2 regions of the Streptomyces sp. TAA040 genome follow, and region 1 is predicted to be linked to the other one. Evidence: riboswitches for the same ligand, from Rfam matches in the RefSeq annotation. Region 1 holds a riboswitch; the other holds the start of a gene.
What was found. A riboswitch is a leader RNA that binds a small molecule or an ion and turns the genes downstream of it on or off. The one in region 1 is predicted to bind glycine.
Positions count from the first base shown of each region.

Region 2: linked by a shared signal. The riboswitch ahead of gcvT (glycine cleavage system aminomethyltransferase GcvT) and the one ahead of gcvP (aminomethyl-transferring glycine dehydrogenase) in region 1 are both predicted to bind glycine.

Region 1 covers NZ_AUKR01000028.1:30,176-35,860, forward strand. The annotation lists gene gcvP (aminomethyl-transferring glycine dehydrogenase) at 1-2,599, opposite strand, end outside; glycine riboswitch at 2,659-2,788, opposite strand; glycine riboswitch at 2,789-2,885, opposite strand; partial or broken gene H300_RS28055 (PRC-barrel domain-containing protein) at 3,029-3,397, shown strand; gene H300_RS28060 (DNA polymerase IV) at 3,493-4,875, opposite strand; gene H300_RS0119725 (MerR family transcriptional regulator) at 4,964-5,563, opposite strand.
Region 2 covers NZ_AUKR01000002.1:217,591-223,275, forward strand. The annotation lists gene H300_RS0103000 (enhanced serine sensitivity protein SseB) at 1-771, opposite strand, end outside; gene H300_RS24645 (hypothetical protein) at 927-1,538, shown strand; gene H300_RS24650 (AAA family ATPase) at 1,711-2,421, opposite strand; glycine riboswitch at 2,648-2,752, shown strand; gene gcvT (glycine cleavage system aminomethyltransferase GcvT) at 2,889-4,031, shown strand; gene gcvH (glycine cleavage system protein GcvH) at 4,166-4,543, shown strand; gene H300_RS0103025 (serine hydroxymethyltransferase) at 4,584-5,685, shown strand, end outside.

The DNA of each region.
Region 1 (5,685 bases):
CGAGGTCCTCGCTCTCGGTCGGTTCGATCATCAGCGTGCCCGCGACGGGGAACGACATGGTCGGGGCGTGGAACCCGTAGTCGATCAGGCGCTTGGCCACGTCGTCGATGCTCACCCCGGTCGCCTTCGTCAGCGGACGGACGTCGATGATGCACTCGTGGGCGACGAGCCCGCCCGGACCGCTGTAGAGCACCGGGTAGTGCGACTCCAGCCGCTTGGCGATGTAGTTGGCGCTGAGCACCGCGACCTGGGTGGCCCGACGCAACCCCTCCGCGCCCATCAGCCGGACGTAGGCCCAGGAGATCGGCAGAATCCCGGCCGACCCCCAGGGTGCGGCCGAGATCGGCCCGATCCCCGTCGCGGGCCCCGCCTCGGGCTGGAGCGGGTGGTTGGGCAGGTACGGCGCCAGGTGGGCGCGCACGCCGACCGGACCGACACCCGGTCCGCCGCCGCCGTGCGGAATGCAGAAGGTCTTGTGCAGGTTGAGGTGCGAGACGTCCGCACCGAACCTGCCCGGCTTGGCGAGCCCGACGAGGGCGTTGAGGTTGGCCCCGTCCACGTAGACCTGGCCGCCCGCGTCGTGGACGGCGGCGCAGATGTCGGAGATGTTGTCTTCGAACACGCCGTGCGTGGACGGGTAGGTGACCATCAGGACGGCCAGTTCGTCCGCGTGCCGCTCGATCTTGTCCCGCAGGTCGGACACGTCGACGTCCCCGGTCTCGCCGGTCCTCACCACCACGACCCTCATCCCGGCCATCACCGCGCTCGCGGCGTTCGTGCCGTGCGCCGAGGAGGGGATCAGGCAGACCGTGCGCTCGGTGTCGCCGTTCGCACGGTGGTGGGCACGGACCGCGAGCAGACCCGCCAGTTCGCCCTGCGAGCCGGCGTTCGGCTGGACGGACACCTTGGCGTAGCCGGTGAGTTCGGCCAGCCGCTCCTCCAGCTCCCGGATCAGCGTCAGGTAGCCCTCGGCCTGCTCGGCCGGCGCGAAGGGGTGCAGCCCGCCGAACTCGGGCCAGGTGATCGGCTCCATCTCGGTGGTCGCGTTCAGCTTCATCGTGCAGGAGCCCAGCGGGATCATGCCGCGGTCCAGCGCGTAGTCGCGATCGGCGAGCCTGCGCAGGTAGCGCAGCATCGCCGTCTCCGAACGGTGCCGGTGGAAGACGGGATGGGTCAGGAAGTCGTCCTCGCGCAGCAGCCCGGCCGGAAGCGCGTCGGCCACCCGGGAGTCGAGCGCGTCCACGTCGGCCCGGACCCCGAACGCGCCCCAGACGGCGGTGAGCTGCTCCGGCCCGGTGGTCTCGTCGCAGCTCACGCCGACCCGGTCGTCGTCCGCCTGCCACAGGTTGACGCCGGCAGCGCGGGCCGCGGCCACCACCTCGGCGGCCCGCCCCGGGACGTGGCCGGTCACGGTGTCGAAGTAGGACTCGTGCACCACCTCGACGCCGCCCTCGCGGAGTCCCGCGGCCAGGATCGTGGCCAGTCGGTGCGTGCGGCGGGCGATGGAGCGCAGTCCGTCCGGTCCGTGGTGGACCGCGTAGAGGCCGGCCATGACCGCGAGCAGGACCTGCGCGGTGCAAATGTTGCTGGTGGCCTTCTCCCGGCGGATGTGCTGCTCGCGGGTCTGCAGGGCCAGGCGGTAGGCCTTCTTCCCCGAGGCGTCGACCGAGACGCCGACCAGTCGGCCCGGCAGGTTGCGGGCGAACCTCTCCCGGACCGCCATGAAGCCGGCGTGCGGGCCGCCGAAGCCCATCGGCACGCCGAAACGCTGGGTGGTACCGACCGCGACGTCGGCTCCCAGCTCGCCGGGCGAGGTCAGCAGCGTCAGCGCGAGCAGGTCGGCGGCGACCGTGACGATCGCGCCCAGCTCGTGGGCACGGTCGACGACCGGCCCCAGGTCGCGGACGCGTCCGTCCGCACCGGGGTACTGGAGCAGCACCCCGAAGACACCGCGCTCGGCGAGCTCCGCCGGGATGTCCTCGGTGAGGTCCGCGACGACGACCTCGACGTCGGCCGGTTCGGCGCGGGTTCTGATCACGGCCACGGTCTGCGGCAGGCAGGCGGCGTCCACCAGGTACACCCCGCCCTTGACCTTGCCCACCCGGCGCGAGAGCGACATGGCCTCGGCCGCCGCGGTGGCCTCGTCCAGCAGCGAGGCTCCCGAGGTGGGCAGCCCGGTGAGGTCGGCGACCATCGTCTGGAAGTTGAGCAGCGCCTCCAGCCGGCCCTGCGAGATCTCCGGCTGGTACGGGGTGTACGCCGTGTACCAGGCCGGGTTCTCCAGGACATTGCGCAGGATGACCGGCGGGGTGAAGGTGCCGTGGTAGCCGAGTCCGATCATGGAGTCGAGCACCTGGTTCCGCCCGGCCAGGTCGCGGAGCTCCGCGAGCACCTCGGCCTCGCTGCGTGCGTCGGGGAGGTCGAGGGACTCGGTCGACTTGATGACGTCCGGCACGGCGGCACGGGTCAGCTCGTCGAGCGAGCCGTAGCCCACCTGTGCCAGCATCTTGGCCTGCTCCGCGCTGTCCGGCCCGATGTGCCGCTCCGCGAAGGGGACGGAGTGCTGGAGAGCGGCAAGGCCGACTCGGTCTGTGGTCATCTGGAGGCCTCCTGGTCTGCGCGACCTTCGAGGGGCACCGCGGCGCGGGTGCCCGTCCGGCCTCCCCCTCTGTCATCTCGACCTGAGAGTTTCACCGGTCCGCAGGGTGCTCGGGCCGGCTTTCACCGTCGGTGAGGGGGAACCGTGGGGCGGCTTGCGCTCCCGGATCGCCCTGCTTTCCAGAGTGACCTCGCCTGCGCGGTACGTGGGCCTGAGAGATTCCGGGGAGGGTTTGCTCCTTCGGCGCCCGCCGACCTGGGCCGGTGGGCTCTCCCGCGCGGGGTCGACAGCCACCGCCGAGCTTACCAGCGCCCACCGGCACCGGTCTGTGGTGCGGCTCTCGACTGGCCGGGGCGGCCGATGTGGTCTTTGCTGGGAGGGAGGTGGTGGGAACTCCTGCGGGACGCCCGCGAACCATCGGGAGGCACAGTGCACACCGACATCGATCCGCACAGTCTCATCGGCCGAAAGGCCCTCGACCAGGACGGCGTCAGGATCGGGACCGTCGACGAGGTCTACCTCGACGACGCGACGGGACGGCCCGAGTGGGCGTCGGTGCGCACCGGCCTCTTCGGTCGCGACGCCTTCGTGCCGCTGACGCCGAGCGAGTTCGTCGACGAGCAGTTGCGTGTCCCGTTCCGCCGGGCGCTGATCAGGGAGGCGCCCGACTTCGGAGTCGGCCGCCACCTCAGCCCCGAGCAGGAACTCCAGCTCGCCCATCACTACGGACTGCACCCGGCGAGCCCGAGGGACGCCCCGCCGCCGGGCGAGGAGCGCGAGTTCGGCACGGTCGCCGGCAGCGGTACGGCCGGGCACCGCCGGGACGGGGACGACGCGGTCGGGGAGGCTGGAGTGGAGAGGGCCGCGGGAGCCGGGCCGGAGGCGGCACCCCGTCAGCCGGGGAACGACCCGGACTGATCTCCCGCCGGCCCCGGGACCAGCGGCAGCGGCTCTCCGCGGCTCAGCTCCGGATCGTCCGCGGCGAGAGTGCGCACCCGGCCCGGTGGGGAGTCGGGGCGCTCGAAGCGCACCGTCACGCGGCCCAGCCCGCCGCCCTGCACCCAGCCGGGCCCGTGCACGGTGTGGCGGACGTCCAGGCCGGGCAGCAGCCACTGCTCCCGGCGGAGTTCCGGTGGGGAGTCCGCCGGCACCGTCTCCGCACCGTCCCCGCCCCGCGGTTCGGGCGCGGAGGGCTCGTCCGCACCCGCGAACTGAGCGAAGAGGTCCTCCTGGGCGTAGTCGGCCAGTCCGCTCACCCCGACCCCCAGCAGCCGCACCCCCGTGGTGGTGTCCACCGACTCGACCAGCCGGGCGGCCGCCTCCCGGACGACCCGGGTGTCGTCGGTCGGCCCGCGGAGGGTCTCCGACCGGGTGAGAGTGGCGAAGTCGTGGCTGCGCACCTTGACCACCACGGTGCGTCCGGACCGGCCGGCCGCCCGCAGCCGCTCCGCGCAGCGGTCGGCCAGGTGGCCGACCTCCCACTGGATCCGCCCCCGGTCGGTGAGGTCGATGTCGTAGGTGTCCTCGACCGACACGGACTTCGACGCCCGGTCCGTGACGACCGGGCGGTCGTCGACGCCCCGGGCCATGGTGTGCAGGGAGAGCCCGTGGGCCCGGCCCAGCAGCCGCACCAGTTCCGCCTCGCCGGCCAGCTCGGCCTCGCCGACCGTGCCGATGCCGGCCCTGCGGAGCACCTCGCCGGTGGCCGGCCCGACCCCGGGCAGAATCCGCACGGACTGCGGGGCGAGCAGCGCGCGCTCCGTCCCCGGCTCGATGAGCCGCAACCCGTCCGGTTTCGCCCGCTCGGAGGCGATCTTCGCCAGCATCTTGGACCCCGCAAGACCGACGGACCCGCTGAGTCCCGTGGCGGCACGGATCGCCCTCCGCAGTTCCGCGCCGACCGCCTCGGCCGCCTCGGCCGTGCCCGGCACACCGCCCGCGGCCAGGTCCACGAAGGCCTCGTCCAGACTGAGCGGCTCCACCAGCGGGGAGAGCGTCGCGAGGATGCCCATCACCGTGTCGCTGAGCCGCCGGTAGAAGCCGAAGCGTGGGGTGAGGTAGGCGGCGTTCGGGCAACGCCTGCGGGCCTGCGCGGTGGGGAGTGCCGAGTGCACGCCGAACCGGCGCGCCTCGTAGGAGGCCGTGGCCACCACACCGCGCGGGCCGAGCCCGCCCACCACCACGGGCTTGCCCCGCAGACTGGGCTTGGCGGCCTGCTCGACGCTCGCGAAAAACGCATCCATGTCCAGATGCAGAATGCTCGGTGCGCTTCTCACACCCACCTATGCTGCCGCACGGGTCCGACAACGGCCCGCCGCACGGCTTCGGAGGACGGGCCGCACGGCGCCGTGCGGACGCTCCCGTTCAGCCGGCCCGGTTGCGGCGGCGGGCCAGCTCGTCGGACGGGTTGTCCGCGACGAGCGTCTCGCCGGTGTCCACCCGCTCCGCGTGCAGCTGGGACAGGGCGGTGCGCACGTCGCGCCACACCACGCCGACCGCGATGCCGAAGACGCCCTGACCGCCCTGGAGGAGGTCGACGACCTCGTCGGGGGAGGTGCACTCGTGGACGGTGGCTCCGTCGCTCATCAGCGTCATCCGGGCCAGGTCGTGCGGTCCTCTGGTGCGCAGGTGCCGCACCGCGGTGCGGATGTTCTGCAGCGACACCCCCGCGTCCAGCAGCCGCTTGACGATCTTGAGCACCACCACGTCGCGGAACCCGTAGAGCCGCTGACTGCCCGATCCCCTCGCCGAGCGGACGCTCGGCTCGACCAGGCCCGTACGGGCCCAGTAGTCGAGTTGCCGGTAGGTGATGCCGGCCGCGGCACATGCGGTCGGACCGCGATATCCCACCTGTTCCTCGGGCTCCTCGCCGGGTTCGGGACCCGGCTCGGGTACGGGTTGCGCCGGTGCTCCGTACCACGGAGAGGGGCCCTCGGCCGTCCTGCCGTCGCCGGTGCTTCTCACGCCGACCCTCCATCCCTTCACGTCCCGGGGAACCTTCCGGGACCAGCCTCCATGACGGTAGGCAGTCGCTCGGGGTGCGTCAACGATCGCCACACTCGGCACGCCGGGTGAAAATGACCCAT
Region 2 (5,685 bases), on a different contig from region 1:
GAACGGCCGCAGGCACTGCCGCATCCACTCCACGACCGGGTCCTGCGCGGCGTCCAGCAGGACCAGTTGCACGGGCCACTTCACCGGGGCGCGTCCCAGCGCCCTGGCCAGCGCGTCGTGCGCGGACTGGCGCACGTCGTCGCCCATCCACTCCAGTTCGACGCCGACGAAGAGCGCGGGGGGATCGCCCTCCGCGCTCGCCAGTCCGCGCCGGGCGGTACGGACGGGCGGGACGGTCGCGAACTCACCGGCAGCGGCCGCCAGGAAGTCGACCGGGTCGTCCTGCCAGTCCGGCTCGAACAGCCGCATCCGGGCGCCGGTCGGCGCGCCGGGCAGGCCGCCGCCAGCGCCCTCCCGGCAGAGTTCGGCCACGGCCTCGGGCGGAAGCGGGGCGCCCACCGCGCCCTCCGGGTTGACCACCATCCCCACCTGCGGGGGCAGTCCGCGCGCGAACTCGCCGACCGGCACCACCGCGAAGGACATCGGCACCTGCACGCACTGGAGGAACTGCTGCTCCGAGCTGTACACCGGCACGTGCGGGCGGCCCTCCCACTGCACGGTGGGCAGGTCGATGCTGGGGCTGTCCGGACCGCCGCCCTCGGGCAGCGGCACCCAGACGCTGCTGCGCCCGAGCACCTCCATCAGCCGCCCGCCGGCGCCGGGCACGTTCACCGAGGCGGCCAGCGCCTCCTCCAGTTCGTTTCCCGGCCAGCCACCGCCGTGCCCGGGGCCGTAGTTCTGCGGGTGCTGCGGATGCTGGGGACCTGTCATGGCAGAAACCCTAGCGGCGCCCGCGCCCGGTGCTCCGCCGGGCGTCGCGGTCACCCGAATGCACACGCCCGGCGACCGCCCGGTTGCGTCAGGTGCATGCCGGGCGAAGAGTGAGGAGCGTCCACATCACCCGCTTATCGGAGGAACATCCCCTCATGCGCAGGAAATCGGTCGTATCCACCGCAGTAGCCGCCACGATGGCCGGTGCACTCACCCTCGGCGCCGCCGGAGCGGCCTCGGCGGCGATGCCCGGTGGCCCGGCCGGTACCGCCGTGGCCGCCCCCGAGCAGGCGGCGCCGCCCGCTCGGGCCGCCCTCCCCGACGTCGAGGCGCTCGCCTCTCAAGTGACCACGCTCGACGGCATGGACGGCGTACTCGCCCCGGTCACCGAGCTGCTGGCCGTCCTCACCGCCGAGGACGGCCTCCTGCCGGCGGCCGACGCCGCCGAACACGAGGCGGCGCTCACCGAGGCCATCGGGAAGCTCGCCACCGAGGCACCGGAGGCCGGCGACCGGGCCGCGGCCCCCGACCCGGCGGCTCTCGCTGCCGAAGCGGCCGAGGACCTGCAGGCCGCGGTGGACGCACTGCTGGAGGCGGTCGCCTCCGGTGACCCCACCGAGGTCGTCGGGGCTGCCAACGAGACGATCGCTGCCGTGGTGGCGCTGCTGCTCGAAACCCTGCTCGACGGCGACCTGCCGGCGCCGGACGTGCCCGACCTCCCCGGCACGGGCCTGCCGACGACCGGACTGCCCGGACCGCCGAGCTGACCCGGACCGCTCCGCTCACGAACCGCCGCCCGGACGGGCCGCCGCACCTCGGCGCCCGTCCGGGCGGTCACGCGCTCTGGACCGGACGGCCGGGTCCCGGCCGCACGGCCGGGGCGGCCGGGGCCGGTCGCCCACGCGACGGGCGGTCGGGTGGCCGCCACCGGTCCGGGGCTCAGCGGCAGCAGGCCGCGGGGCGGCCGGGACCGGTGCAGGTCGCCGTGTGGACCCCGGCGGCCACCGCCCGGTCGAGCAGCACCGCGGAGCTGCAACCGGTCGGCAACCGTCCGGCTTCGAGCTGTCCCAGCAGCCGGGCCACGGCCCGGCGGTGGCGGCCGAAGGCCCACCCGGAAACCGTCCGGCCGCGTTGGGTCTGCCCGGCCAGTGCCAGCACCGGCGGGACGTCCAGCACCAGCAGGTGCAGACGCAGTCCGCGCCGCCGCGCCTCCCGCCCCAGCCAGCGGCGCACCCAGGGCAGCGATCCGCAGTCGTGGACCAGCACGCTGCCGGTCGTCCGCAGGGCCCGCCACAACCGCCAGTAGTGCGTGACCCGGACGAGCGGCCGGTAGCAGGCGTAGGGCAGCAGCGGGGGCAGCCGATCGGCCCACCACTCCCGGGCGTCCTGCGAGTCGATCCGCGCCACCGCGCCGCACTCCACGGCCATCCGCCGCATCAGGGTGGACTTCCCGCTGCCGGGCAGCCCGGAGACGACCACCCGGTCGCCCGCCGGCCAGCGCAGGGTCCCGGGGCCGGCGACCGCGGTGCCGCGCAGGTCGAGCACCCGCGCGCGCTCCGGCTCCGGCGGCGCGCTCGCCTCCTCCTGCGCGGCTGCGCGCCACGGCCCCTCCCCGTCGGCGGCGGGCGGCCCACCGGCGGGCAGCAGCATCCGTCCGCCCGGCTGTCCCTCCACCGCCGGCGGCGGTGCCTGCCCCGGCAGTAAGAGCTCCGCCGCCGTGTCCGCCGCCGTACCGGTCGTCTCGTACCGGATCACGCCGGCCCCCTCGGTTCCCGTCATAGCCCCTCCGACCCCTGCCGCAACCGTTCCCCGTCCGGGCTCCCCCCGAAGCGGCCGCCCATGTCATGATGAGGCCGCCAACTCCATAACGGCCGCTTGAACCAGCGCGGGAGAGTCCCGAAGCCCCCGGAGCACCGGGTGCAGGGCGCCGAAGGAGCAAGTCCTCCCTTGAATCTCTCAGGCCCCGTACCGCGCAGGCGAGGCATATCTGAAAAGCGGGCCGGATCGTTCCGGCCCCACCCAAGGTGCAAACCACGGCCCTCGCGGGCTTGTGGCGAACCTCTCAGGTTCCGATGACAGATGGGGAGGACATGTCCGCCCCTGCCTGGGAGCCACAGATGCCCGAGAACCCCCGCCGTACCGCTCTGGACCCGCTGCACCGCGCACTCGGCGCGACGATGACCGACTTCGCCGGCTGGGACATGCCGCTGCGCTACGGCAGCGAGCGCGACGAGCACCGCGCCGTCCGCACCCGTGCCGGCCTGTTCGACCTCTCGCACATGGGGGAGATCACCGTCACCGGCCCGCAGGCGGCCGAGCTGCTCGACCACGCGCTGGTGGGCAACCTGTCGGCGGTCGCCGTCGGACGCGCCCGCTACACGATGATCTGCGACGAGCGCGGCGGCATCCTGGACGACCTGATCGTCTACCGGCTCGCCGCGGACACGTACATGGTCGTGGCCAACGCCGGCAACGCGCAGACGGTCCTGGACGCGCTGACCGACCGGCAGGCCGGCTTCGACGCCGCTGTCCGGGACGACCGGGACGCCTGCGCCCTCCTCGCCGTGCAGGGCCCGCGTTCGGCCGCCGTGCTCGGCAGCCTCACCGACGCGGACCTGGACGGGCTGAAGTACTACGCCGGGCTCCCCGGCGCCGTCGCCGGGGTGGACGCGCTGATCGCCCGCACCGGCTACACCGGCGAGGACGGCTTCGAGCTGTTCGTGGCGCCGGAGGACGCCGGGAAGCTGTGGCTGGCGCTCACCGAGGCGGGCCGCGAGGCCGGGCTGGTGCCCTGCGGGCTGTCCTGCCGGGACACGCTGCGGCTGGAGGCGGGGATGCCGCTCTACGGCAACGAGCTGACCCGCGCGACCACCCCGTTCGACGCGGGCATGGGCCGGGTGGTCAAGTTCGAGAAGACCACCAACGAGGGCAGGTTCGTCGGCCGGGAGGCTCTGGAGGCCGCCGCCGAGCAGGCCGCGACCGCGCCGCCGCGCAAGCTGGTCGGCCTGGTCGCCGAGGGCCGACGGGTGCCCCGGGCGGGCTACCCCGTGGTGGACGCGGCCGGCACGGTGATCGGCGAGGTCACCTCGGGCGCCCCCTCCCCCACCCTCGGCAAGCCGATCGCGATGGCCTACCTGGACGCCGCGCGTGCCGGGCACGACGACGCGGACGCCGGGGGCGCTTCGGTCGCGGTCGACATCCGCGGCAGCCACGAGCCGTACCGGATCGTCCCGCTGCCCTTCTACAAGCGGGCCCGCTGAGGCACCCCCGGCCCGCCGCGGCCGGTGCCCCGGCGCGTCCGGACGCGCGGGGCCCGCCGTCCGCAGCGGACGTCCCGTCCCACCTGTCAAGACCCGTTTCACAGCCCCCACCCTTCATCCGGGAGAATTCAGTCATGAGCAACCCCCAGCATCTGCGCTACAGCAAGGAGCACGAGTGGGTGTCGGCCGCCGAGGACGGTGTGTCGACGGTCGGCATCACCGAGCACGCGGCCTCCGCACTCGGCGACGTCGTCTACGTCCAGCTCCCCGAGGTCGGCGACTCGGTCACCTCGGGCGAGACCTGCGGTGAACTCGAGTCCACCAAGTCCGTCAGCGACCTGTACGCACCGGTCACCGGCGAGATCACCGAGATCAACCAGGACGTCGTGGACGATCCGGCGCTGGTCAACTCCGCCCCCTTCGAGGGCGGCTGGCTGTTCAAGGTCAAGGCGGACGGCGAGCCTGCCGACCTGCTCTCCGCCGACGAGTACGCCGCCTTCACCGGCAACTGAGCCCATACCCTCCAGCACACCACGATCGGATCGGAATCTGATGTCGCTTCTGAACGGTTCCCTGCACGAGGTGGACCCGGACGTCGCCGCCGCCGTCGACGCCGAGCTCCACCGCCAGCAGTCCACACTCGAAATGATCGCGTCGGAGAACTTCGCGCCGGTCGCCTCCCTGGAGGCGCAGGGTTCGGTGCTCACCAACAAGTACGCCGAGGGCTACCCGGGCCGCCGCTACTACGGCGGCTGCGAACACGTCGACGTCATCGAGAACATCGCGCGGGACCGGGTCAAGGCGCTGTTCGGCGCCGAGGCAGCGAACGTGCAGCCGCACTCCGGTGCCTCGGCGAACGCCGCCGCGATGTTCGCCCTGCTCAAGCCGGGCGACACCATCATGGGCCTGGACCTGGCCCACGGCGGCCACCTCACCCACGGCATGCGGATCAACTTCTCCGGCAAGCTCTACAACGTGGTGTCCTACCACGTGGACGAGCAGTCGAACCTGGTCGACATGGAGGAGGTCGCGCGCCTGGCCCGCGAGCACCGTCCGCAACTGATCATCGCCGGCTGGTCGGCCTACCCGCGTCAGCTGGACTTCGCCGCGTTCCGCGCGATCGCCGACGAGGTCGGCGCGCTGCTGATGGTGGACATGGCGCACTTCGCCGGCCTGGTCGCCGCCGGGCTGCACCCCAACCCCGTCCCGTACGCGGACGTGGTCACCACCACGACCCACAAGACGCTGGGCGGCCCGCGGGGCGGCGTCATCCTGTCGAAACAGGAGTACGCGAAGAAGATCAACTCCGCGGTCTTCCCCGGGCAGCAGGGCGGTCCGCTGGAGCACGTCATCGCGGCGAAGGCGGTCTCCTTCAAGATCGCGGCCGGCGAGGAGTTCAAGGAGCGCCAGCAGCGGACGCTGGCCGGCGCCGAACTGCTCGCCGAGCGGCTCACCCGCCAGGACGCGGTCGACGCGGGTGTCTCCGTGCTGTCCGGCGGCACCGAAGTCCACCTGGTCCTCGTCGACCTGCGCAACAGCGAGCTGGACGGGCAGCAGGCGGAGGACCGGCTGCACGAGGTCGGCATCACCGTCAACCGGAACGCCGTGCCGAACGACCCGCGCCCGCCGATGGTGACCTCCGGCCTGCGCATCG